Linked DNA regions of Pseudovibrio sp. M1P-2-3. The protein of the gene in region 2 interacts with the protein of the main gene of each other region in a pairwise test. Links are inferred from orthologs where the notes say so. Each region holds a gene or a part of one and is shown on either strand. Other genes may lie near its edges.

Region 1 (10,709 bases), 2.9 Mb from region 2 along the record:
CGGATATTCTTCGATATCCGTGTATTTCACCTTGAGTGGCATGCGATCTACCAAGAGCATAATAATACCGCCGAAAATGAGAGTGACACACACCAGAACCGGCGTTTCAAACAAAACTTCCTTAATAAAACTGTGCGCGAATACTCCAATTACAGCCGCTGGTAAAAAAGCGAGCAAAATACCTATTGTCAGGTGGCGGGATTTTGGATCGTGTGGCAAGCTTTTGGCAATATAAACAAGCCGATGGAAATAAACTGTCAAAATGGCTAGGATCGCTCCAAGTTGGATCAATACCTCGAAGGTCCGTCCCTCACTCATAAATCCAATAAAATGGCCAAGAAGTAGCAGGTGTCCCGTTGATGAAACCGGAAGAAATTCAGTTAGCCCTTCAACAAGGCCAAGAATTAGAGCCCCCACAATGCTTTCCGTATTCATAAATATTTTCTCCAGCAACGGGTGCTTAGCGAAGTTGTCCCCGTCTTTTTCGCTATTTTTATTTAGAATTGATAAATTAGCAGGAAAATATAACTAAAGCACAACCGTTTGGTTACAAGATCGGCTTTATCACAAGTATGCTCACACTTTACCACCACCCCTTTTCCCCAGCCTCTCGCTTTATCAGGCTTGCACTGGCTGAGTACAATGTTCCGTTCGAATGCAAAACCGAAGCCCCATGGGCCCGGCGGCAAGGCTTTCTTATGAAGAATCCGGCCGGCACCATCCCCGTCATTGAAGAAAATGACGATAACCCGGTTTGTGGTGCCAATGTAATTATGGAATATCTGGATGAGACGCGGGGCTATGCCATATCTGATAAGAGACTTCTGCCAGATCACCCTCTCACCCGCGCCGAGGTTCGTCGTCTTGTGAACTGGTTTTTAATCAAGTTCGAGCAGGAAGTAATTGGTCACCTTGTTCGCGAGAAAATCTATAAGCAGGAGATGCCAAACAGCCAAGGCGGAGGGCAGCCCAATTCGGATGCATTACGCGTTGCACGCAATAATATGGTTAACCATTTACGGTATATCGGCTATTTAGCTGCAACGAGAAAATGGTTAGCGGGCGAGAACATGAGTTTTGCAGATCTTGCCGCCGCTGCAATGTTATCCTGCGCGGATTATTTAGGTGAAGTGCCATGGGCAGAGGAAGAGAACGTGAAAAGCTGGTACGCTCGGGTGAAGTCTCGCCCAAGCTTTCGACCGCTTCTCTTGGAAAAGATGTTGGGAATGCCCCCGTCGGCGACCTACGCGGATCTGGATTTCTAAAACCCCGTCCCGATGTCGTCCTGACCGAAAAGCAGGCCAAACGCCTGAAAGACGATCTGATAACACGTGCCCGTAAGCTGGGCTTCGATGATGTTCGTATAACCACGGCAGATGCTATACCGCAGGCTGCTGCCCGCCTGAGGACCTATATCGACGCTGGCTATCACGCCTCTATGGAGTGGATGCCGGAGACCTATGAACGGCGCTCAGACCCTCGTAATCTATGGCCCGAAGCACGATCAATCATTACCCTTGCCATGAACTATGGCCCCGATGAAGACCCTATGGCCTTGCAAGACAAGAAAGACAAGGCTGCAATCTCCGTTTATGCCCGTAATCGCGATTACCACGACATTATCAAGGGACGTCTGAAGGAGCTGGGTAGTCTGCTTGCTTCAAAAGGCGCAGACATCAAAGTATTCATCGACACTGCCCCTGTCATGGAAAAGCCCATTGCCTATAGCGCCGGTTTGGGGTGGCAAGGAAAGCATACAAATCTGGTTTCCCGAAAACTCGGCTCGTGGTTTTTTATTGGCTCCATTTTCACAACACTGGATTTGCCGCTTGATGAGCCAGAGGTGGACCACTGCGGCAACTGTACCCGTTGCCTGAGCGCCTGCCCTACAGATGCCTTTCCCGCACCCTATCAGATTGATGGTGGCCGGTGCATTTCATATCTAACCATTGAACATCATGGCCCCATTCCCGATGAGTTCCGCAAGCCAATGGGAAATCGTATCTATGGCTGCGATGACTGTCTGGCGGCATGCCCTTGGAATAAGTTTGCCCAACTTGCCAGCGAAGCCAAACTGGTAGCCCGCGAAGACTTAAAGGAACCTCCCCTTTCCCAGTTGCTACAGCTGGACGACCCGTCCTTCCGAAAGTTTTTTTCCGGCTCCCCTGTGAAACGGGTGGGTAGAAACCGGTTTATTCGAAATGTATTGGTTGCAGCAGGCAATTCCGAAGATGCCAGTTTGCTTCCCCAGATCACAAACCTACTGGAAGACGATGACGAAGTCGTCAGAGGCGCAGCCGTATGGGCCTTTGCCCAACTCACGGAAGCCAGCCACTTTGCAAAGGTCAAAGCCTCTCAGATCCCGCAAGAACAAAGCGAGGATGTGAAAGCAGAATGGCACAAAGGCCAAAACAGTGAGGAGACAGGAAAGTGAGGCTAAATAGCCTCGCCGTCTCTATGAGGTAAAAGGAGAAAAAGCCTCTAGCACTTGTTCGTAAACTCTTTTCTTAAATGGAACGATCAAAGCGGGGAGATTCTGCGCCCTCTCCCATCTCCACTCAGAAAATTCCTGAAGATGTCCATCGGGGGGCGTTAGAATATTAATCTCATTATCTTCCCCTTCAAAACGCAAGGCAAACCATTTCTGGGTTTGACCTTTGAACTTTTTTCCGCGCTTTGAATTAAACTGGACTTCCGGTGGGAACTCGTAGTTGAACCATTCTGAGGCCTCAGCAAGCAAGGAGACGGAACGGACAGACGTTTCCTCATAGAGTTCTCGCTTGGCGGCTTCAAAAGGGTCCTCCCCTTCATCCAATCCCCCCTGTGGCATTTGCCATGCAAACTCATCGGGTACGGGTGTCTTGTCTCCAAAGCGCTTACCGGTCCACACCAATCCTTCCCGATTGATAAGCATAATCCCGACACAGGGGCGATAGGAGCGACTGTCAATTGTTGTCATGGAAACCTCGACTTCAACCATTAATGGCGGCGGAGACTGGGATGAGGGTAATTCCTCGTTCGCTCAGGGTTTTAACCCAGTTTTCAAGCACCTGCAATGTAAGCGGATAGGCCGAAGCACTTCCTATGGCGAGACCTTCCGTTCGGGATATTTTCTCTAGTTCCTGTAGCTGGCTTTTGATTGCTTCTATTTTTAGTTCCTGATCCAGAACCAGATTTGCCCCCACAAACGCCGTTTGGGTTTCTTGCGCTATAAGGCGACTTGATGTGGACGCAGAGCTTCCATCATCCATAAACATAAGCCCCCGCTTTTGAAGCTCCGTCAAAACCGGTTTCATCACTTCATCATCAACGAAGGTATCTTCACCAGAAGAGTTAATAAGCCCGATATAGTTGGATGTTCTGGACAAGGTCCAAGTCAGAAATTCCTGTCTTTCAGCAACAGAACTGGAAACATTGAAAGCTCTCCGGCCATCACCTGCGGATGTTCCCTTGGGCAACTGTAGAAGGACTTCATGCCCTTTCACTCTGGCCTGCTTCATCCAGCTGGACCCATTCACCGCCAGTGTAGATAATCCCAAAGAGACGTCCTGAGGCAACGCGCGAAGTGCCCGCGCACTCATTTCAGAGCTGAGACCAAGACCACTCACAATCAGCGCTATTCTTGGTCCTGTTAGAGTTATCCCCTCCGGCCTACGGGCGTAGGCATCGAGCGCACGTACACCATCCGAAGAGATTTTCGGTATTGGACCATGTTCACTCATCTCTATAAGGTTGGAAATAGGCTCATACACGCCTGTACCCGTTCCGAGCTGCCTTTGTAGAGACGCACTGTCTCTTGGCCCTAGACCTGGCTTAGAAGCCGCGCTCGGGTCCTTCTCGTTTAAGGGACCTTCATTTTGAAAGAGCAGTTTCTCCAGAGGGTAGAAACGATTTCCCACCACGCCTGCAAGCAAGATACATGAAATGATTGGGACTAAAAGAAAGGAGGAAGGCCACCGCCGTGTTTTCTCCTGACCAAGCGGTCTCGTTAGATCTTCTCCACGCATAGGTTCGGTCCCATTTAAAATGGTTAAATAAAAAAGGCACCTCCTTTTTACAAAGAGGTGCCTTAACAATTCGTTTTCCAGTTTAATTAGTTGGCATTAACCGCAGCTTGGTCAGTCACTGGCGGAAAGGCTGTATTGGTTTTATTCCCGCGCAGCAGATCCAAAGCCATATTCAGCTGAGTATCTTTTTCTTTTTCCTGCGGGATATAGGCCTGACTACCAGAACCTTCATCCCCTTCTTCAGCTTGCAGGTGACCACGAAGACCAGCTTCGCCTTTAGTCTCCACACGCCCTTTCAACTCTTCAGGGAGTTCTTGCAGGGTCACAATGTCAGGAGTGATCCCTTTTGCCTGAATAGAGTTACCCGATGGGGTGTAATAACGCGCTGTTGTCAAGCGAATGGCACCATTAGCACCAAGCGGGATAATTGTCTGCACAGACCCCTTACCGAAGGAGCGGGTTCCCAGAATGGTTGCGCGGCGATGATCTTGCAAGGCCCCAGCCACAATTTCAGAGGCTGAAGCAGAGCCACCATTCACCAGAATGATAACTGGCAGACCATTTGTCAGATCACCCTTACGCGCATTGAAACGCTGAGTCTCATCCGCATTTCGACCACGTGTTGAAACAATTTCACCCCGGTTCAGGAAGGAATCCGAAACTGCAATTGCCTGATCCAGAAGTCCTCCGGGATTGTTGCGAAGGTCTAGAATGAAGCCATTAATTTTGTCGGGACCGATTTCCTCGGTAAGTTCCTTAATGCCCTTTTCCAGTCCCTGCATGGTCTGTTCATTGAACTGGGTGATACGCAGGTATCCCACGTCCTCTTCTTTATTCCAGCGAACAGAACGGATTCGGATCACATCACGGGTAATGGTAATATCAACCGGCTCGTCAATATTTTGTCTGCGAACCTTGATTTCGATATCCGTATTGACCGGGCCACGCATTTTCTCCACTGCCTCATTGAGCGTCAGGCCCATTACCGCCTCGCCATTGAGGTGGGTAATCAGGTCTCCAGCCTGCACACCGGCCTTAAACGCCGGCGTATCATCAATCGGTGCCACAACCTTCACAAGGCCGTCTTCCATGGTCACTTCAATGCCAAGCCCGCCAAACTCACCGCGGGTTTGTACCTGCATATCGCGGAAGTTCTTGGGAGACAGGTAGCTGGAATGTGGATCCAGATTGGTCAGCATGCCATTGATAGCCGCTTCAACAAGATCCGCATCCTCTGGCTCTTCAACATAGTCGGAGCGTACACGCTCGAACACATCACCGAACAGGTTGAGCTGATTATACGTATCAGATGACGCAGCATACGCAGCGTCGGAAAATTTAAAGGGAACCTGTTGGTAGGTAACCATTGCCGCAGCACCCATTGCTACGCCAACCACTAAGAGCGATGCTTTCCGAATCATCCGCGAACCTTCTCAATATTTGACGTTGCCCACCATGATCGGGGATCAACTGCGGTACCGTCTTTCCTAAACTCTACATACAAAACTGGTAATTCCGAACTTAAATTAAGGTTCGCAGCACTTGCAAAGCGCTTATCCCCCATCTTGGCAATCGGCTCACCAGCTAAAACAAACTGACCAAGTTCTACACTAATTTGGTCCATTCCCGCTAGAACCACATGGTACCCATTGCCAGCATTTACAATTATGAGCTGGCCATAGGACCGGAATTCCCCCGCAAATGCCACCCAGCCATCAGTTGGAGACGTAATTTGCGCATTAGCTCTGGCCATATAGGTCTGCCCATTTGTACGGTTTCCAAAGCCGTCTGCAATCCCGAAGTCTTGCAATAACGTACCCGAAACCGGCAGAGGTAACATCCCTTTAGCATCACTGAACGAAATTTGCGGTTGCAAACGTCCCGGATCAGCAAACGGATCTCCACTCTTCCGCTTCTTCTCCCGCTCCAGTTCTGCCAATCTTGCAGCCTCGGCGGCCTTTTTGGCACTGCCGATCTGGCTTTCAAGAGTAACAAGTAGTTCTTTCAAAGAGGTTGCTTTTTTTGCCAATTCGGCTGCGCGTTTCTTTTCTTCTGCCAAAAGAGTATTGGTTTCCGCCTTTTGCCGCTGCTTTTCAGCCAACAGAATTTCCAGTTTCTCGCGCTCTTCTTCCAGCTCAACAGCCCCTCGGCGAATGCGCTTACGCTCTGTTTCAATGTCTTTACGCAATTGCTGCAGCCGAGCCAAATCGCTGGCCAGAGCCTCAGCCTCAAATTTCACTTCCGGTACAACCGCGTTGAGCAAAATAGCCGTACGCACTGCACCCAGAGCATCCTTGGGCCGAACGGCCAGAGCCGGAGGCGGGCTGTGCCCGATCCTCTGCAGCGCCACCAGAACTTCCGTAAGGGTTCCACGGCGTTCATGCAGAGATTTACGGACATTATTCTCATTGGTCCGATGGCGTAGCAACCGTGCTTCTGTGGCCGCCATCTTGTCTTCCAGCTGCTGCGTCCGCTGCCCAGTCTGAATAAGCTCGCTGTTTAACGCTTCCCTGTCCCGGTCAATCGCCCTGATCGTACGCTCAATCTCGGCCTTACGTTCCTCTGAAATGGAAATATTGTGCGTCAGCTCTGTCAGTTCTTTTTCATGGGCTTGCTTTTGTTGCTGTACATCCTCAAGCTTCAGGTCCCGTGACTCCGCCGCACCGGCACCCGGCACCAGCGCACAACTCACAGATAACGCAACAATCAGACTTCGTAGAGCCTTGGGAGAACAGCACAGCAAAGAGTTGTATTCCTGTAATCTAACAATCAATTAGAAGCGATAGTGCCCTCGCACTCTTAAGGAAGTGTCAACCATACTTCGCTCTTTGTGGCTTGCACGCGAAATATGCGGGATTTTGACAATTTTCCGGTGCATCCAAGGCATTATACACGATGATATGGATGCCCGGAAAGAATTGTAATTGCCCTATAAACCTGCTCTGCAAGCAAAATTCGAACCAGTTGATGAGGCCACGTCATAGCTCCCAACGCCAGTTTGATCTGAGCTTTTTCCAGAATATCTCTTCCATGGCCATCAGCACCGCCAATCACGAGGCAAAAGTCACCAATTCCCTGATCTAGTGATGAACTAATCTTTTGAGCAAAAGCCTCACTGCCCATCGACTTACCATGTTCATCCAGAACAACCACAGTTGCTCCGGCAGGAATAGCCTTGAGAAGGGCGGCAGCCTCTTCGGCCTTGCGATCCTGAGTGCGCGCTGCACGGCTCTCAGAAAGCTCGACGACCGAAACAGCCTTAACACCTAAAGAGCGGCCAGCCTTGCGCGCGCGCTCCAAATAGCGTTCACAAATATCTCTCTCTGCGCCGGCTTTCATTTTTCCGACGCAAGCAATCGTGATCCTCATATCGCCTCTGGGACTACAAAACCAAAATGCCCATAATCCCGCCGACAGGCTGGACTGGCATAAGCCCAATAAGCAGCCGAACGCCTTCAGCTGCACACAGGTGCTTTACTCAGCCTAGCCAATAAACTGGGTTGGCTCATCGCTCTCCATGGACCACATTTTCTCCACGTTATAGAAGCTGCGAACTTCAGGGCGGAAAATATGGACAATGGCATCGCCAATATCAACAAGAACCCAGTCACAATGGGGCAGACCCTCAACACGGGCATTCCCATAGCCAGCCTTTTTCAGGTCGCGCAGGAGGTAATCTGTCAACGCGCCCACATGTCTTTGTGAGCGGCCAGATGCAACCACCATGTAGTCGGCAAGTGCGGACTTACCTGTCAGGTCTAGTGAAACGATATCCTCGGCCTTGGATTCATCAAGGCAGTTCAGGATCAATTGAAGCACGCTATCCTCATCCTGAGGGGCCTGCTGCTGAAGGGCTGATGTCACCTGCCCTTCCTGTTCTACTGTCATGGTCAGCTGTGTAGCCTTTCGCCATGGTTAAAGTTAAGTGCGGTCTAAGCCGCGTCGGGTGTCTTTCAACTCAGAAATAAGCTGATCCCTCTCTTAAGATCACACTTCAAAGCCAAAATTTCAAGACGGTTTGTAAGAGTACATGCGTGAACTGTATCGTCTCAGTCACTGCGCTCCCTCAAAGAGCTAGAGGATGTATCATCCAATGGGCCATGAAGAAAGGTCCAAGCGGGTGCTTCTTCATTTTTTATTCTTCGAGCGTTCTGTTCAGGCACACGCGCGCCTGAATAAGTTATGCTCATGGGGGCAAAAAGGGGCGACAACGTGGCCCCCGGACGATTAACAACAATCACCGGCAAATTTTCAAGGATCTCTCGCCATTGGCGCCACCTGTGAAACTCCGCCAGATTGTCCCCCCCCATAATCCATAGGAACTTCAAATGGGGACGCCGCCTCTTCAATTCTGCAACCGTATGAGCGGTGAATGCGCTTCCAAGAGTTTTTTCATAGGCACACACACGCATTTTCGGATGCGACGCCAACTGGCGCACACGCGCCACACGTTCATCCAAACTAAGCAGTTCGCTATGATCTTTCAATGGATTGCCGGGAGACACCATCCACCAGACCTGATCTAGCCCAACCCGCTGCAATGCAGTGCGCGCAACCATCAGGTGCCCAGGGTGTGGAGGGTTGAAAGACCCTCCAAAAACACCAATGGTATTTCCAGCTTCTGCATGAGGCAGTCTTAGATAGTCGGGCATAGGTCCGTTTTTATGCGGTTTCGAAAATATCCAAAACCTTTGCGATTTACGGGCGTGTCTGGCCTTGGCCTCGCACAACATATTTAAAACTGGTGAGTTGCTCTACACCAACCGGCCCACGGGCATGCATTCTACCCGTAGCGATACCGATTTCCGCTCCCATGCCAAACTCACCACCATCAGCAAACTGGGTGGAAGCGTTGTTCAACACTATAGCAGAATCTACACGGGCAAAAAACTCATTAACAACCCGGGGGTCTTCCGCGATGATACAATCCGTATGATTTGAGCTGTAACGGGCAATATGCTCAATTGCATCTTCGGCGGATGAAACAATTCTTACAGATAAAATTGCATCAAGATACTCAGTGGACCAGTCTTCTTCACTCGCCGGTCGTACATTCTCGCACAAGGCGATAACTTCATCGTCCCCGCGCACTTCACAGCCCCTTGCCTGTACGGCGTCAATCATAGGGAGCAAATGGGTTGCGGCAATATCCTCATGCACGAGAAGTGTTTCCAAAGCTCCGCATACTCCGGTACGGCGCATTTTAGCATTTTCAACAATATCAACGGCTTTGTTTAAATCGGCTGATTTATCAACGTAGATATGTACCAAGCCTTCAAGGTGTGCGAACACAGGAACCCGCGCCTCTTCCTGCACACGAGCAACAAGGCTTTTGCCGCCACGTGGAACTATTACATCCACATTGCCATTCAGCCCTTTGAGCATTTCGCCAACAGCCGCCCTATCCTTCACAGGTACAATCTGAATTGCATCAATAGGAAGGCCAGCAGCTTCAAGGCCGGCCTGCAAGGCACGGTGAATAGCGCGGTTGGATTCAATGGTATCAGAACCACCGCGAAGGATAACAGGATTACCAGCTTTAAGGCACAAGGCCCCTGCATCAGCAGTGACATTTGGGCGGCTTTCATAAATCACCCCAATAACGCCAAGCGGTGTGCGAACACGCGAGATCTTCAGGCCGTTTGGCCGGTCCCAGCTGGCAATTGTAGAACCCACGGGGTCTTGAAGCTTGGCAATATCCTCAAGCGCCAAAGCAATCCCCTCAAGGCGTTCTTCATTGAGCGTTCCACGATCAAGATAGGCCGCGGTTTGACCATTGGCCCGCATGGCCGCGATATCCAGAGCGTTTGCCGCCAGAATCTCAGGAACGGAAGAGCGAATGGCCCGAGCCATTTCATGAAGAGCTTTGTCCTTTGCCGGTGTGGGAGCAACTGCCAACAAACGCGCTGCGGCACGGGCCTTTTCACCCATGGCATTCATCATTTGTGCAATTGTTTCACCAGTCATTGTCTTCATTTCCCTTGAATCTGTTTGGGTTTAAAAATCGGGCGGCAACAATGGCACACCCTTCTCAAAATGCAAGTCCTGTTTCTAGGTTTCAGTTCCCAGAACCAAATCATCCCGATGAACCATCTCGCTGCGTCCACCGTGTCCTAAAATAGTCTCTATTTCGCAGCTGTTGCGGCCAATAATAAGGACGGCCTCCGTGTAGTCATAGGCAACCAGACCACAGGCTAGATCATACCCCTTACCATCCAGAATACGAACTGCATCTCCGCGGGAGAACTCGCCCTCAATTCGTTCAATACCCGTGGGAAGCAGGCTGCGCCCTTTAAGCAAAGCCATTCTAGCGCCTTCATCCACATAAAGCGCGCCTTTGGGCTTCAAGCTCCCGCTAATCCACGCCTTGCGGGCATTCGCGGGTGTAGAGTGGGCTGGAAACCAAGTACAGCGCGCACCATTATCGATAGAACTCAAAGGGTTCAAGAGTTTACCCGATGCAATCACCATGCTTGTTCCAGCATTTTGTGCAATCTTGGCGGCATCAAGTTTTGTTTTCATACCACCGGAAGAGTAGGCAGTCCCGGACGATCCGCCCATTGCCTCCACTTCCCGAGTAATCCGGCGTACTTCCGGCAAAAAGACCGCATTCGGGTCTTTCTGGGGGGCAGCTGTGTAAAGGCCGTCAACATCGGACAGCAAAACCAGACAGTCGGAGCTTGCCATTGTGGCGACACGGGC
Region 2 (16,537 bases):
AAGTGAACCAGAAAATTGTCCCTGCCACTGATGAAAATCTCTTTAAGGTTCCTGAGTACTGGACTTACCCAACCTCTGGGGCTGGTGATTGCGAAGAATATGTCTTGGAAAAACAGCGCTCTCTTATAAAGCTAGGCTGGCCCGCAAGTGCGCTGCTCATAACCGTCGTCAAGGATACCAGTAATGATGGACATGCGGTTTTAGTAGTACGTACAGATCTTGGAGATCTGGTGCTGGATAATTTACTCGATCCGATATTGCCTTGGTATTCGACCCCTTACCGGTTTGTAAAACGCCAATCCAGCTATGACCCCGCCAAATGGAGTGCGATCTCAGATAGGCGTGTTACAACCGTGGCAACCATAGAAGACTAACGTAGCTATCACTCTGCAAAGATGCGCATTAATCCAAATGATGAACTTGCCTCGAAAATACCCCTAAAGTTCAGAGAGCCCGTCTTTATAGCGGCGCCAGTTATCGACATACCCTTGGGCTGAGCCTTCAAGAGTTTCTTTAATATCTTCAGGCAACGAGCGAATAACTTTCCCGGGAATCCCCACGACCAAGGAGAAATCTGGAATTTCTTTCCCTTCAGGAATAAGTGAGTTTGCACCGATTATACAATGGCGACCAACTTTCGCGCCATTTAGAATAGTAGCGCCCATACCAATCAAAGAGCCCTTCCCAATTTTACACCCGTGCAAAATTGCGTTATGGCCAACGGTCACCCCTTCGTCGATTTCAAGCGGGAATCCCATATCGGTATGCAAGACACATCCATCTTGAATGTTCGTTCGAGAACCAATTTGTAACGCCTCACGGTCGCCCCGCAAAATAGCGCCAAACCAAACACTGGCTTCCTCTCCGAGGATAACGTCGCCAATCAATGTAGCAGTTGGTGCCACCCAATACTGACCATTTTCTGGAAACGTCGGCTTTTTATCTCCAAGTTGATAACATTGCATGGTCACCTCCCCTTTTATCCTCTGGTTTCCCAAATTTCAGTAGTTACAATAGATTGACACAAAAAGGGCTCCAACTTGGAGCCCTTTTTAACAAAACTGAACCTTTAGAGGTCTTCAACGTCAATTTCCAGAATCGCCATCTGGAAGTTCCAGCAAAGGTCCTCATCTTCATCATCACGGAAGATAACGCCCAAGAACTCATCCGCCACATATACTTCGCAGGAGTCATCCTTGCGAGGGCGTGGCCGAACGCTAATACCGGGAGACTTGAACGTATTGCGCAGGTAGGTCTCCAGCTTCCGAATTTCGTCTGGCTTCACAGCCGTCTCCTTCTCATTCTCCAAATGTAATGGGCCCCAAACCTATAGAATTTTATGGTGCTGCCAAGCCCTTTTGACCCCATTATCCTTGTTTGTTTTGCGTTGTTTTTTCTTGACCTAGTGTTTGATCCATGGCTCTCGCGGGCTGATCACAGCCAGCCTCTCCTACAACCTTAGCCGGGACCCCGGCAACTGTCGTGCATGGTGCCACAGGTTTTAGAACTACGGAGCCTGCTGCTATGCGAGAACAGTGCCCCACTTCAATATTTCCTAAAATTTTGGCGCCAGCTCCCACCAGAACACCATGGCGAATTTTCGGGTGGCGATCACCGCTTTCTTTGCCAGTCCCCCCAAGAGTTACCCCCTGAAGAAGAGAGACATCATCCTCAACGACAGCCGTTTTGCCGATAACCAAACCGGTCCCGTGATCTATGAAAATTCCGAGTCCCATTGGAACTGCTGGGTGAATATCAGTCTGAAACACTTCCGAACTTCGACTTTGCAAATAGAAAGCAAAATCCTCACGCCCCTTTTTATAGAGCCAATGCGCTAAACGGTGCGTTTGCAGGGCGTGAAACCCTTTAAAATACAGCAAAGGCTCAAGGAGGCGTTCACAAGCGGGATCTCTGTCCAAAACCGCGGAAATATCAACCCGAAACGCATTAGAAATGAATGTATCATCATCCAGAGCTTCTCTGTAGGTCTGGCGGATAAGAGAGGACGATACAACAATATGCCCTAAACGATCTGCCAGACGGTGAACTATGGCATCCTCAAGAGTGTCATGATGCAAGACAGTCTCATAGACAAACGAGGCCAAAGCCGGCTCGTTTTTAGCCATTTTTTCAGCCTCAAGCCTGACACGCTGCCAAACAGGATCGTGCATCGCCAGTCTGGTCGCTTTTTTTGTTGGCTGTGTCATGCAGGGCACCTCCGTGAACACATTTATGGTTCCTAGCTGCATAACATAGGAACTTTTCTACTCTAACCAAGAGAACACCCATAAAACTTACGAGTGTCAACCTGTTGACCTACATTTGCAGGGAACACAGGGCATTCTAGACCGGTCCCATTTAGGTCAAATACTAAAAGGGACTTAATTGCAATTTTGCAAAAAGCTAAGCACACCCTGTTTAAAAACTTTGTCTCCAACAGCAACCATATGGTCCCTGTTCGGGATCGCAAGAACTTGCGCACTCTGCATCAAGTCTGCCAGAGCTTGAGGATCTCCGGCCACTTCATCCTTGGTACCCACTGCAATAAGCGCTGGCGCTGAAATGCCCGCAATATCCTGTTCCGATATTTTTTTCCGAGCAGATTGCATACAAGCTGCAAGAGCTAAGCGGTCCGACTTTGTTTGTTCTGCAAACGCTCTGAAGGCCCGCCCAGTTTTATTACTTACATCTTGAAGACGTTCAGCTAAGAGAGCTTCAATAATTGGCTCTGGTGATCCCACTCCGCTGATCAAGCCGTATCCCATTCCACCAAAAACAAGCGAACGCACGCGTTCGGGTTGGGCAAGGGCGCAAAATGCACAAATTCGAGTTCCCATTGAATAGCCCATAAAATCAACTTTTTCCAATTGCAGGAACTCAACCAAATCCAGAACATCCTGTGCCATTAAAGGAGCACCATAATCTTCCGCACTATAGAATTTATGACTTTCTCCATGGCCGCGATTGTCAATTGCGATAACACGGCGGCCACTTTTGACCAAAAGATCCACCCAGCCTGTGTACTCCCAGTTTACATTTTTGTTGGATGCAAAACCGTGCACCAAAATAATTGGGTCACCTTCCCCTTGATCAAGATATGCGAACGGGATTCCATTATTGTCAAAAACTGGCATGCTCTTCTAACTCGTACTTGGTAGGGAAAGAATTATCGGCGTGAAGATAGTGTCAAAAAACTAAGGAAGAAAGTCAGAATATATTTTTTCAACGCAGTTCCCGAGGAAATTTAAGGAATTCAATCAAAGCCCCATTGCATTGAGAGGAAAGAGCACTCAAAACCATATTCACGAGACAACCAGCTTTTCAAATAACCGTAACCAGATTTTGAATGCTTACGATTCTCAAATAACAACAAGTACCATATTAGCAATTTTGGGAGATTATGACTTATGGCTGAAGGCAGCACTCCACACTTTCATAACAATAGCGGTCAGGAGAGTATTGTAATCGGTGCGAAAGAATTCATGTGCATTGGGTCCAAACCTCCTTTTGATCACCCCCATATTTTTCTCGATATGGGCTCTGAAAAAGAAATTGTATGCCCTTACTGCTCAACCCTTTATAAGTATGATAGCAACCTAAATAGGGATCAATCCGACCCAGCCGACAGTCTCTGGACACCGGCTACAAGCTAAACAGACCGGTTGTTCCATCAGGCCGACACCGGAAGTACCGAGAAAGGCTAGGATGCAAAAGAAAATTGCGATTGCCGGCGCGGGCGTTGCCGGCATGACCTGCGCCCTCTTCCTTGCGCAGCAAGGCTATGAAATAGATATTTTTGAAGCCGCTCCTGAACTTTCCGAGGTTGGAGCCGGCTTGCAATTGTCCGCCAATGCCTGCCACTGTCTAGCAGAACTTGGCCTTTTATCCAAATTGCAAGCTGTCGCCACTATGCCCAGCGCAATTAACATTTCCTCCGGAAAAAACGGCAAGCTCATTGCCAAAGTCCCCCTAGGCCAAGCAGCCGAAGACAAATACGGGGCACCCTATCTGGTTATTCACAGAGCAGATTTACAGTCGATTTTAAAAGACGCGGTACTCGCCTCACCCACAATTCAGTTGCACTTGGGCTATAAACTGGACACTGCAGATATAGCACCCGAGGGACTGCACCTTAAGTTCAAAAACCAAGGGTCACAGACACAAGCCTACGCGCTATTAGTCGGGGCAGATGGTGTCTGGTCTAAAACCCGCACAAATATTCTCGGGCTTCCTCCTGCGTCCACAACCGGACGAGTTGCATATAGGGCCACGGTTCCCAGTAGGGATATTCCTGAGGAGTTGATGCAAACCACCGGCTTGTGGATGGCAGAGCGTTCTCATCTCGTACACTATCCTGTAAAAAGCGCTCGGGAATTTAATCTGGTTTGTGTAACTTTGGAAGACTGGACTTCGGAGAATTGGTCACACCCAGCAACCCCTGAAGATGTTGAAAAACATTTTTGCAGGTGGCACCCAACCCCTCGGAAAATTATCGGGAAGGCTACATCTTGGACGCGTTGGGCACTATGTGGAACCGACCCGACACTTCCTTGGGTTAAAGGGCCTGTTGCTCTTGTGGGCGATGCTGCCCATGCGATGCTACCTTTTATGGCTCAAGGAGCCGGAATGGCCATTGAAGATGTTGCAATTCTCAGCAAGGTTATTGAGAAATACGGGGCACTTCCAAAGTCTTTGGCAAAGTATGAGCAGCTAAGACGAAGCCGTGTTGAAAAAGTAGTTACGCAAGCCCAAAATAATGGCCGAGTTTACCATATGGGTTTCCCAACAGACATAGCTCGAAATTTGATCATGAGGCATACAACTCCAGAAAAGCTGCTGGGGCGTTTTGATTGGGTTTATGAGTGGAAACCTGACAGCATTGCAGTTTAAGGTAATTTACCAAGGTCTAGGCCGATTTTTTCAAGTTTGGGTGTTTTAAAGATGGAAAATGAGCAAATACATGTCGTTACTGCCGCAATTCTTGTAATTGGCGATGAAATCCTATCCGGCCGGACAAAAGATCAAAATATCGGCTATATAGCCTCGCACCTCACTGAGTGGGGGATCGACTTGAAAGAAGTGCGCATTGTACCCGATGAAGAAGACAGGATAGTGGAGGCCGTCAATGCCTTAAGAACCCGATATACTTATGTCTTCACATCTGGAGGTATTGGGCCTACCCACGATGATATTACAGCAGAATCAATAGCAAAAGCTTTCGGTGTCCCTGTCCATAAACACCCCAAAGCAATGGCCGCAATGGAAGCCCATTACCCGAAAGGGGAATTTAGCGAAGCACGGCAACGAATGGCCCGAGTACCTTTGGGTGCGGACCTAATTGACAATAAAATATCTATTGCTCCGGGTTTTATTATGGAAAACGTCCATGTCATGGCAGGTGTTCCCAAAATCATGCAGGCAATGATGCAAGCTTTGGCCCCATCTCTTGAACGGGGAACAAAGATTATTTCACAATCCGTAGACCTTCCCAGACCAGAAAGTTCCATTGCTTTGCAGCTCCAACAGCTGCAACATGACCACCCTCAAGCTATGATTGGGTCATACCCACAGGTAAAAGATGGTAAATTTTCCACACAGATAGTTGTACGAGCCCGCAAACTTGATGTACTTCAAAGTGCACTGACCGATGTTCGTGCTGCAGTGGACGCAGCCATGAAACGAAATTCCTAGAGGACGGACTATGCACCACGACCCACAATCTAAAGCCTTCCCAGTTTCCTGGGATCAGTTCCATAGAGACTGCCGCGCTCTTGTATGGCGTCTGGCAGAAAAAGGCCCTTTCCATACTATCGTCTGTATTACGCGCGGGGGGCTGGTTCCTGCTGGTATCATCGCCAGAGAAATGGGCGTACGGACAATTGAGACTGTTTGCATCGCTTCCTACCATGATTACGACGAGCAGGGAAAACTCGACGTTATCAAGCCGATTAGTCCGAACCTTATTGAGGATGGAGGAGAGGGTGTCCTCATAATAGACGATCTCGTTGATACTGGCAAAACAGCCAAGGTTGTTCGGGAAATGCTACCTAAGGCTCACCTTGCCACCATCTATGCAAAGCCTAAAGGCCGTGAGATGGCGGATACGATTGTAACCGAGCTCTCTCAGGATACTTGGGTGTACTTCCCTTGGGATATGGGTTGGCAGTTCCAGCCACCAATTAATAAAGATACCTTGGGCTAACTACATCTCGGTATTTTCAGCGGCCCACGAGCCGTTCTCGTAACTCAAGATCATTGAGCGCAAGATTCAGAGCTATACTCTGTTCTTGCGCTTTTTCTTTCTGCACCCTTTATCGTCTGCTAAGGCATGTAGGACAACGGGCCAACAAGTCTCTGCCTCCAGATCTAGAGTACATCGCGTTCATGCGTATTCACGCTTTGTGCTCTAACTTATTCATTTTGAGCGAATTCCTGTCGTTTGACTGAACCCAGTCAAACGGAACGCGCTTGTCTTATGCTTTTTAGTGTCTTCTGCGAATATAGGCCAATGGCCACCGTATTGAGTCGGGAGGGCAGTGGCGGTGGTCGGATCGGGACGCGCTAGGTCACAAGGGACCGTTTTAGAGTATGATCGGCCACCGTCTTCGCAACAGGCCTGAACGGATACGCAGCAGCCCAAAGCTCTGCACGACAAGCATAGGATACTTGCGAAGATGTCTGAGGTTACCATTGGTGTCGATATTTCGAAAGACCATCTTGATGTGTACTGCCTGCCGGATGAGCAGAGCAAGCAGTTTACCAATACAGCTGCAGGGTACAGACAGTTAAAAAGCTGGCTGAAAGGCCTGCCTGTCGCTCGAATTATTTTTGAACCCACAGGTTCTTATCACGGCGCTTTTGAGTTGGCATTGTCGGGTTCCTATCCTCTGAGCAAAGTTAACCCATGGCAAGCACGCCGGTTTGCACAGGCCAAAGGCAAGAGGGCGAAGACGGACCGGATTGATGCGCGCCTGCTGGCCCAAATGGGGCAGGATTTCCAGTTGGAACCAGACAAGCCAGTCGATGCAAGCCTATGTCATCTCAAAGAGATACGCGTTGCACGTCAAGCTCTTGTAAAAGAAGCCACGCAACTGGAGAACCGGTTGAAAACACAACGGGTGAACCTGGTTCGCAAACAGACACAGCAACGCCTGAAACTCGTGCGAAAGCAATTGGAGGCCCTTAACGCCGAAACTCAAAAGCAAATTGAGCAGAGCCCTCAAAGGGCGCGGGCAGCAAAGATTTTACACTCTATTCCCGGGCTGGGACAGGTCGCCGTCGCGGCGCTGGTGATTGAAATGCCAGAGCTTGGACAATTATCCCGTAAACAGGCCGCTGCTCTGGCGGGGCTGGCCCCCATGACCCGCCAGTCAGGACGCTGGCGGGGCGCTGCTTTTATTCAAGCAGGGCGCAAGCCGGTACGCGATGCACTCTACATGCCTGCCGTTGTTGCCAGCCGTTATAATCCAGACCTGAAAGCCAAATACAACCAGATGCGAGCGGCTGGTAAGCCTCCCAAAATCGCCATAATAGCTCTCATGCGTAAGCTAATCGAACTGGCAAACGCTCTCATAAAAGCGGACCGGCAATGGCAACCAAAAACGGCTTGACCAAGACGGATACTCTAAAAGCGAACAGCTCCGACTTTCTCGGCCTTGATTGATTGGGGAGTAATCGAGCATTGCAATGCATAGAACTCCACTCCCTTCTCTCGAGCTAAATCAAAGGCCTGTCCATATTTGGGGTCTATGTCCCGGGCAATAGTCACTATGTCACAATCATCCCGTTGTATCAGATACACCATAGCAGATCGGTGCCCCTGATCAATCATATCACACAGCTCAGCAAGGTGCTTTGCACCTCGAGCTGTAATGCTATCAGGAAACTCTGAAACAGCGCTGCTTCGAGCTAGCGTGACATTTTTCACTTCAACGTAAACACTCTGACCAGCCAGATCCTCAAGAAGTATATCGATACGAGAGTTCTTTCCGTATTTAACCTCACGCCTTAAACTTTTATATCCACTCAGCTGTGTAATAAGGTTGGTTTCCAGCGCCTCCTCTACCAACCTATTTGGTCTGGAGGTGTTAATCCCAACCATTGCACCGTCTATTTCCAAAAGCTCCCATGAGTACTTGAGTTTTCGTTTCGGATTATCTGATCTGGAGAGCCAGACACGGATCCCCTCCTCACACAACCCCATCATAGAACCGGAATTTGCGCAATGAGCCGTTACAACTTCCCCAGTCTCATCCAATATAACATCAGCGAGAAAACGCTTATAGCGTTTGACCAGCCTGCCCGTTACGAGCGTACTTTCAAAAATCATGATTGTCTTTCGTGAGAGTTAAAAACTCTAGCGTGACCAGAAGTCTGGATCCAGCAAGATAATAACAGTAAACAGCTCCAGCCGTCCAAGAAGCATCGCGGCACTGAGGATCCACTTAACCGCATCCGGTAATGGGCCAAAATTCCCTGAAGGGCCAATAGTCGTTCCCAATCCTGGCCCTACATTGCCAACCGACGTGGCCGCAGCGGAAACCGCAGTCACCAGATCAAGGTTAAAGGCGGATAATACGAGGGTAAGGAGCCCGACTGTACCTAAATAAACGACAAGAAACGCGAGAACAGAAAAAGTCAACTCTGGCGTCAGCCGTGTACTGCCATAGCTTTCCGAGATGACACGATTAGGCCGAACCATTCGGCGCATGTGTGCTTTTACAGTTCCAAAAAACACTAGGAAACGGAAAATTTTAATTCCACCAGTTGTTGATCCCGTACACCCGCCAACAAACTTTAAAAGAAGCGCAAGCCCAATAACCGGAGCTCCCCACGCCGTATAATCACCCATAGCGTAGCCGGTCCCAGTAATAACCGAAACCACATTAAATGCGGCCTGAAGAAGGGCCTGTGAGAACTCAGCTTGCCCCGAAACCCCGAGATAGATTGTAAGAGCCATTGTAATAAGCAATAGAAACACAAGGAATGCCCTGACTTGCGGATCCCGCCAAAGCACTAAGGGCTGCCCCCTGAGACCTTGAATTACAAGTACAAATGGCAGCGATCCTACAATCATGAAAAGAACGGCAATCCACCCAGTGACAGGGTTTTTGAAAAACCCAAAAGATGAATCATGTGTCGAGTATCCACCGGTCGCGATAGTTGTCAGAGCATGATTGAACGCATCAAATAAGGACATACCTGAAGCCCAGTAGGCAACGAGGCACAAGCTGGTCAAAAACAAATAGGTAAGACCGATCAAGCGAATCAACTCGATTGATCGGCCTACAATCTTCTCACTATGATCCGAGCTTTCAGTTTGAAACAGCTGCATTCCGCCAATTTTCAGGAATGGCAACAAGACAATAGCCATAACGACAATACCGACGCCCCCCATCCACTGCATCAAAGAACGCCAAACCAAAAGCCCAGGAGGCAGGGAGTCCAAACCTGTCAGAACTGTAGAACCCGTGGTTGTAAATCCTGATACCGCTTCAAATGCGGCATCAACATATGCAACGCCCAACCATAGGAATGGTAAAGCTCCAAAGGCAGGTAGGGAAATCCAGGAAAGTGTCGTTAACAAAAATGTTTGACGGGTATCCAGCCCTGCTTCAAGGGCGCTGCCCATTGCAACGATCAACAGTAGTCCCAGCAAGCCAACCACTAAAGACGAAAGCACAAAGGCTTGCCAGTCAGCATTACGGGCGGCAACATCGACAATTGCGGGAATGAGCATTGCTGCGGCCAAACCAACATAAAGGTATCCCAGAACACTTAAAACTGGCCGAAAAGAAATCAAATTATAGTCTCTGTGTAAGCAAAAAAGAAAGAAAAAGGTTCCCAATTGGGAATGTACTAAGGAGCCACTATGCGGCTGGCGTGGAAACTCGCAAGTGTTATCACAGTAAAGTGGGTCAGTTTTACCCTAGCTCTCCACAGCATTTCACCCTTCATATTTTATAGCTCACTAGAGCGATATGCCGTATCTCGGATAGGGCTTTGATAAATTCCCTTCATTTACAACTCATTATTGCCTGTTTTCACAGCGCTTATCTCCAAAATTCAGGATCCAATAGGATCAATACCGTGAACAGTTCCAGTCTCCCCAGTAACATTGCACCCGAAAGAACCCATTTTGCACCTAAAGGGATATCTGCAAAAGTTCCTGCTGGCCCAACAATCGGCCCAAGCCCCGGCCCGACATTACCGATAGCTGTTGCAGCGGCACTCAAAGCCGTCACAAGATCAAGATTAAAACCTGTCAAAACTACCGTAACAATGCCCACAGTACTTAAATAGACAACTAAAAATGCTAGAACAGAAAAAGCAAGGTCGGGGGTTACATTGGTTTCCCCATACCGAATAACGACCACCTGATCCGGTCTGATCATTTGCTTCATATTCGCGCGTACTGTGCCGAAAAACACAATAAACCGAAATGTTTTGATCCCACCCGAAGTTGACCCAGTACACCCACCGAAGAAGGTCAGCATCATAATAACCCCGATAATAAGCGGACCCCAGTTCGTATAATCTCCCAGACCAAAGCCAGTTGTTGTTACCACTGATGTGACAACAAACATTGACTCCAAGAATGCTTCTTTAAATGGAACTTCGTTGTTTAGGCCCAGATAAATACAAACGCCCATCGAGAACAATAATAGAATTGCCATGAATGTCACAACCTGAGGGTCTTGTAAGAGGACCTTGGGTGAGCGCCGCACCGCTTTGATCATCAAGACAAAAGGAAGGCCGGAGGCAATCATGAAAATAATACCGAAGAAAACAGCAGCTTGGCTCTCAAAATACGCGAATGATTTATCGTGGGTAGAAAATCCACCTGATGAGAGTGTTGTCAAAGCATGGTTGAGTGCATCGAACCACGACATTCCAGAAAGATGATAGAGTAGAGTACACAAGGTCGTAAGAACCACATAGAGCCCCATAACCCAACGCACAAGGTCAGTGGTTCGGCTAACAATCTTCTCACTTTTATCAGAGCTTTCTGTTCTGAAAAGCTGCATTCCCCCTATTCTCAAAAGGGGTAAAAGCAGACTTGCCATCACAATAATTCCTACCCCGCCAATCCATTGCGTTAAAGAGCGCCAGAGCAGCAGACCCGGAGGCATGGAATCCAACCCCATCAAGACTGTCGACCCAGTCGTTGTAAAGCCGGAAACACTTTCAAAAAAAGCATTATGGAACCCCACCCCTAAACCAAGAAATGGGAGAGCACCGAATGCAGGGATTGTAATCCACGCAGACGCGGTTATCAAAAATGCTTGTCGCGAATTGATGCTCTCAATCTTGTATCCGCCCATAGCGACGGAAAGTAAGAGCCCAATCATACCTATGATTATCGAAGAGAAAGCAAATGCCAACCAATCCGGATTGTTGGCAAGTAGATCCCACATGAGTGGTATAAGCAGAAGGAGCGCCAAAGCAATGTAGGCAAATCCAAGCACGCGAAGCACTGGGGCAACGAGCTTCATCAAACTAATTTCTTTCTTTTAAGCCTTGTTGATTATCTGACTGCTTTATGCGAAATTTCACGATAGCAAGAGAGCGATGCAAACTCCGTTAATTTCCTTGAAAAGCCGTCCTACATAACAGTCAAAGATAACCCTCTTTAAAATAATCTACTGATACTCATTCTGCTTTATAGGAATATGCCAAGGGCATGAAGAGAGGAATAGTGTTTACAAAAAGCCTTTTTATTCATCGTGTCATTAAAAATTCAATTTTCTTTTGAGAACTTTCAACTTTAAGTATACACAAAGATTCATTACTTAAAGAGAAAGAAATCGTTGTAAACGATATAAACACATCTATGGACTACCTTAAAATAAAGTCATATTTTAAGGGTAGAAAATATGAAACTTGCTTTGGGCATCTTCTCTTTATTGGTGGTCGCTGGCCTTACTGCTTGTAATCAAGACAGTGGCAAGCTGGCACTCGGCATGCTTGAGAGGGACCGTGTAGCTCTGTCTGCTACAGCCAGTGAAATTATTATTGCCCTGCCGGTAAAAAAGGGGAGCTATGTAAAGAAAGGGACTGTTCTGGTGCAGCTGGATGCTTCGCAGCAGCAAGCGGAACTTGACCGTCTAGCCGCAGAAGTTGCCAGAGCACAAGCGAGTTTAGACAAAGAAAAATCCGGCCCTCGCGCGGAAGATATCACACAAGCTAGAGCTCAAGTCGCCACAGATAAAGCACTCCTTTCCGAATCCCAATTGGCGTATAACCGCTATAAAGACTTAATGAAAAGTGGCACCGCCAGTGAATCCCAATACGATAAAGTTTTTACCGCTCGTGCAGTTGCACAAGCAGTGCTTGAAAAGAACCAATCCAGGTTAGATGAACTTTTGGCCGGAAATCGGGAAGAGGATATTCGTATTGCCCAAGCAGACTTGATGATTGCAAAGGCATCGCTAGCAAACCAACAAAGTAAACTCTCAGACTTGACAGTAAAAGCCTCCAGAGATGGTTGGCTTGACAGCCTTCCATGGAATCTTGGTGAACGAGTGACACAAGGCAGCCCTGTGGCAATATTACTTGCTGGAGCAGCACCTTACGCAAGAGTGTATGTTCCTGAGCCGTCCCGAGTAAAAGTTAAGCAGGGGGATAAACTTCAGATAAAAATTGATGGTTTAGACAGTACGTATGAAGGGACTGTAAGTTGGATTAGTTCTGACCCATCTTTTACACCGTATTACGGCTTAAACCAGCAAGACAGAACAAGATTGATGTATCTTGCAGAAATACAACTTCCCGAGAGTGCTTCCGATCTACCAAACGGAATTCCAGTGCAGGTCATACTCCCATGAACAAAAATAATGGTGTTGACCCCGTCATCATTGCAAAAGGCATGAGTAAGATGTTTGGCAACTTTCGCGCTGTCGATAACGTGAACCTTGAGATAAATGCGGGGACTATCTATGGTTTTTTGGGGCCAAATGGCTGCGGAAAAACAACAACAATGCGGATGTTGACAGGCCTTCTCACTCCAAGTGAGGGCACAGTAGGTGTCCTAGGCCTTTCTGTACCAAAAGATGCCGCTGAGCTACGCTATAAAATCGGCTATATGACACAGACATTCTCCCTCTATCGCGATATGACCATTTTAGAGAATCTAGATTTTGTCGCAGATATCTATGGGATGGCCAGAAAACAGAAAAAACAACGAATCTCAGAGATAATCGATCGCTATAAGCTAGGAGAAATTGCTCACCGTTTCTCTGGACAACTGAGCGGTGGGCAAAGACAAAGACTTGCTCTTGCCGCCTCGGTTTTGCATTCACCAAAACTATTATTTCTAGATGAGCCCACCTCTGCAGTGGATCCGGAAACACGGCGTGATTTTTGGGAACAACTATTTGATCTTAGCGATGCCGGAACCAGTATCATTGTTTCGACCCATTTTATGGATGAAGCAGAAAGGTGTCATAAAATTGCGATTTTGGATGCAGGAAAAAAGCGAGCGGATGGCACACCTGATGGCCTGATGGAGGCTATGGATACAACAGTACTGGAGGTAGAGGGAGCCGGTTTAAGAAAAATGCGGGAAGACTTAACCCACATACCTGAAATTACATCAGCCGCGCAAATTGGATCTAGGCTGCGTGTTTTGGTCACCAAAGAAGTTGAGACACCTGATAAGTGGTTGCAACATCTTCCCCAGACAAGAGAAGCAACACGAATTGAAATAGTTCGTCCAAATCTTGAGGATGTATTTGTTACCAGTACGGGAAGTGGACGCCAATGAAGTCCCTACGCCGTATTAAAGCAATTTTATGGAAGGAAGTCGTTCAGTTACGCCGCGACCGAATTACTTTTGCCATGATTATTTTGATACCTCTCATTCAGTTGGCTCTCTTTGGATATTCCATAAATACAAATATAAGAAATATTCCAGTTGGCATTTTAGACTTTAGCCATTCAGAATTAGGGCAAATTCTGGAACAAATACTAGAAGCCACCGACGTTGTTGAGTTTACACAACACTATACTTCCATTCCCGAAGCACAAAAAGGAATTCAATCGGGTGAGGTTCGTGCCGTTTTAATTCTACCATCTGATCTTGCGCAACGACTTGCGAGGAGTCCAAGTGTCGGATTAGGACTGCCACCATCCACAAATCAGGAAACAAGTAGACCCGTCGGGCAATGGATCGTAGATGGTTCAGACACAACAATAGCCGGAGCGATTAAAAGCTTCAGGAATATGCCTCTTACAGAATTACTTAAGCAACCTCCAAATCGAAACACAGCCACTTTCGAAGTGGCCCTATTTTATAACCCTGAGCAAAGATCAGCAATAAATATTGTACCGGGCCTCGTTGGCGTTATTCTTACAATGACCATGATTATGTTTACTTCGGCCGCAATTGTACGGGAGAGTGAACGGGGAAATATGGAAATGCTCATTAATACCCCCGTCTGGTCATTAGAATTAATGATCGGCAAAATTATCCCATACATATTTATCGGTCTATTGCAGGCCATAATTATATTGGCACTGGGGCATTTCTTATTCGGAGTCCCTTTTGGGTCCAAATGGATAAGCCTGCTCGGCGGTACACTTTTATTCATTGGTTCATGCTTATCGCTGGGTCTAGTTCTGTCTACTATTGCAACTAACCAACTTCAAGCAATGCAAATGACAGTCTTTATCCTTCTGCCATCTATTTTGCTATCCGGTTTCATGTTCCCCTTTGAAGGCATGCCAGTCATCGCCCAATACATTTCAGAGCTTCTTCCAGCCACTCACTTCATGCGGATCATCCGTGGCATTGTTTTACGTGATGCAACTCTCGCGGAAATGCAAAACGACATGATTTGGCTCATCGCATTCTTCGTAATTGGAATTTTGGTTGCGGCTCTCAGGTTCAAAAAACGTTTGGATTAGCAGTTTACTCGCTTTAACTTGATCAAGTTATCCATCAAAACAACTCTAAACATCAGATAGGTAGGGCATTCTTTACATAGCTTTTAGCAAATTAGCCCAAGAGAGTTATCCTAAACTCTACCTTTCCTTTTTTGCTACAATGCCACATCAAAGTTATGCATGTTTCTTAGCTTGGCCACGACACAATAAGCGCAAAGACATTTGCCTCTACATCGCAGCTGCGAAAATAGAGGGGATTGAATGGGAGTGTGCCTTGTGAACCCTATCAGGCTCTGCATTTTACCGTTTTTACTATTGTGCAACTGGGCAATTGCTTACCCAGGGAGCACGACAACCAATGTAAACATGCGACAAGGGCCGGGCACCAACTACCCTGTTATTCAAACTGTGACCCAAGGCACTCCCCTAGATATTGATAATTGCAATGAGAGTGGTAGTTGGTGTGCAGTCACCCTCTCCGGAGTATCAGGTTTCATCAGTGGTCAATATTTAAATGTCAATGATGAGGAAGGAGGATGGCCACGAACATTTAATGCCCCTGATGGGTCTGTCCTTACGCTCTACCAACCCCAAATTACTGAATGGGACAACCACACCCTACTCAAAGCCAAAACTGCTGCTGAGTATCGCAGCGCCCCCGACAGCGAACCCATATATGGGGTTCTTACCTTCTCCGCTCAAACTTATGCATCAACAAGCGAGGATCTTGTTACACTTTCCAATATTCAACTGACAGAAATAAATTTCTCGACATTAAGCAAAGAACAACTTTCAAACCTGTCTTTGGAGGTCGGCTCTTTATTGCCAGTAGAAGCTATTAGCATGTCTAAAGAGAGGCTAACTGCCTCTTTAACAACAGCGGCTCAAATCAAGAATGTAGACGGACTTGGTACCTCACCTCCACCCATATTTTATAGCTTCACTCCTGCAATCCTTGTGCAAACAGATGGAGATGCAATTGAAGCTCCTGTCCCCGGGGTTGAGGGTATATTGTTTATTGTCAACACAAACTGGGATCTTTTCAAATTTCAAAAAACAGGGGCCTATTTTCTTTTGGATGAAGATGCTTGGCTCACGTCACCCACTTTGAAGGGGCCTTGGGTAGATGCAGGTAAACTCCCCCAAGCTTTCAACCAACTGCCAGACACAGAGAACTTGAAGGAGGTAAAGGCTAATATTCCCAATAAGGGATTTGGGAACTCTCCAACTCCAAAAGTCATTTATGTAAGTAAGCCCTCTGAACTTTTGCTGTTTGACGGCCAACCCAAATGGAATCCCGTACCCGGCACAAGCTTGCAATGGGCCTCCAACACCAATAGCGACGTCTTCTTTCAAACTACTGAAAAAAAATACTACGTCCTCACTTCTGGTCGTTGGTTCAGATCCTCTTCTCTGGACGGCCCGTGGACATTTGCCAGCACAAGTCTGCCCCCAGATTTTCAGCTAATTCCTGACAATACTCCATATTATAGCGTTAGATCATCAGTCCCAGGAACATCGGAAAGCCAAGAGGCACGCGTTAAGGCCAGCATTCCAACAGTGGCACGCGTGGAGCTTGGGTCAGTTCAACCTGATGTTTCTTATGCAGGCGATCCCCAATTTGAGCCAATTCCAGAAACTTCAATGTCCT

Evidence for each region.
Region 1: the proteins of sfsA (region 2) and P6574_RS18025 interact in binary tests that used the Escherichia coli proteins (3 or more experiments, as listed by UniProt). The link is inferred for Pseudovibrio sp. M1P-2-3 from one-to-one orthologs.

The regions. Positions count from the first base shown.
Region 1 is NZ_JARRCW010000001.1:4,104,618-4,115,326, forward strand. The notes cover bases 7,845-10,709. They hold P6574_RS18025 (glutamate-5-semialdehyde dehydrogenase), read right to left. Parts: upstream 9,984-10,709; coding sequence 8,706-9,983; downstream 7,845-8,705. Other genes in these bases: rsfS (ribosome silencing factor), read right to left, coding at 7,845-7,895; P6574_RS18020 (nicotinate-nucleotide adenylyltransferase), read right to left, coding at 8,057-8,659; proB (glutamate 5-kinase), read right to left, coding at 10,059-10,709. In the rest of the region: P6574_RS17975 (undecaprenyl-diphosphate phosphatase), read right to left, coding at 1-435; P6574_RS17980 (glutathione S-transferase family protein), read left to right, coding at 573-1,265; tRNA epoxyqueuosine(34) reductase QueG, read left to right, coding at 1,286-2,434; P6574_RS17990 (RNA pyrophosphohydrolase), read right to left, coding at 2,456-2,980; P6574_RS17995 (divergent polysaccharide deacetylase family protein), read right to left, coding at 2,973-4,007; P6574_RS18000 (S41 family peptidase), read right to left, coding at 4,094-5,428; P6574_RS18005 (murein hydrolase activator EnvC family protein), read right to left, coding at 5,425-6,750; 23S rRNA (pseudouridine(1915)-N(3))-methyltransferase RlmH, read right to left, coding at 6,894-7,376; more of rsfS, read right to left, coding at 7,491-7,844. UniProt on the Escherichia coli protein: Catalyzes the NADPH-dependent reduction of L-glutamate 5-phosphate into L-glutamate 5-semialdehyde and phosphate. The product spontaneously undergoes cyclization to form 1-pyrroline-5-carboxylate.
Region 2 is NZ_JARRCW010000001.1:1,190,652-1,207,188, reverse strand. What follows is about bases 6,478-9,383. They hold sfsA (DNA/RNA nuclease SfsA), read right to left. Parts: upstream 8,330-9,383; coding sequence 7,625-8,329; downstream 6,478-7,624. Other genes in these bases: P6574_RS05325 (TrkH family potassium uptake protein), read right to left, coding at 8,357-9,383; P6574_RS05335 (IS110 family RNA-guided transposase), read left to right, coding at 6,675-7,610. Outside these bases: P6574_RS05380 (transglutaminase-like cysteine peptidase), read left to right, coding at 1-374; P6574_RS05375 (gamma carbonic anhydrase family protein), read right to left, coding at 438-965; P6574_RS05370 (DUF3126 family protein), read right to left, coding at 1,070-1,285; cysE (serine O-acetyltransferase), read right to left, coding at 1,368-2,207; P6574_RS05360 (alpha/beta fold hydrolase), read right to left, coding at 2,382-3,134; P6574_RS05355 (zinc-finger domain-containing protein), read left to right, coding at 3,408-3,653; P6574_RS05350 (FAD-dependent monooxygenase), read left to right, coding at 3,706-4,890; P6574_RS05345 (competence/damage-inducible protein A), read left to right, coding at 4,942-5,691; gpt (xanthine phosphoribosyltransferase), read left to right, coding at 5,702-6,202; more of P6574_RS05325, read right to left, coding at 9,384-9,802; P6574_RS05320 (TrkH family potassium uptake protein), read right to left, coding at 10,053-11,495; P6574_RS05315 (HlyD family secretion protein), read left to right, coding at 11,889-12,827; P6574_RS22065 (ATP-binding protein DrrA1-3 family domain-containing protein), read left to right, coding at 13,424-13,765; P6574_RS05305 (ABC transporter permease), read left to right, coding at 13,762-14,907; P6574_RS05300 (SH3 domain-containing protein), read left to right, coding at 15,253-16,537. UniProt on the Escherichia coli protein: Binds to DNA non-specifically. Could be a regulatory factor involved in maltose metabolism.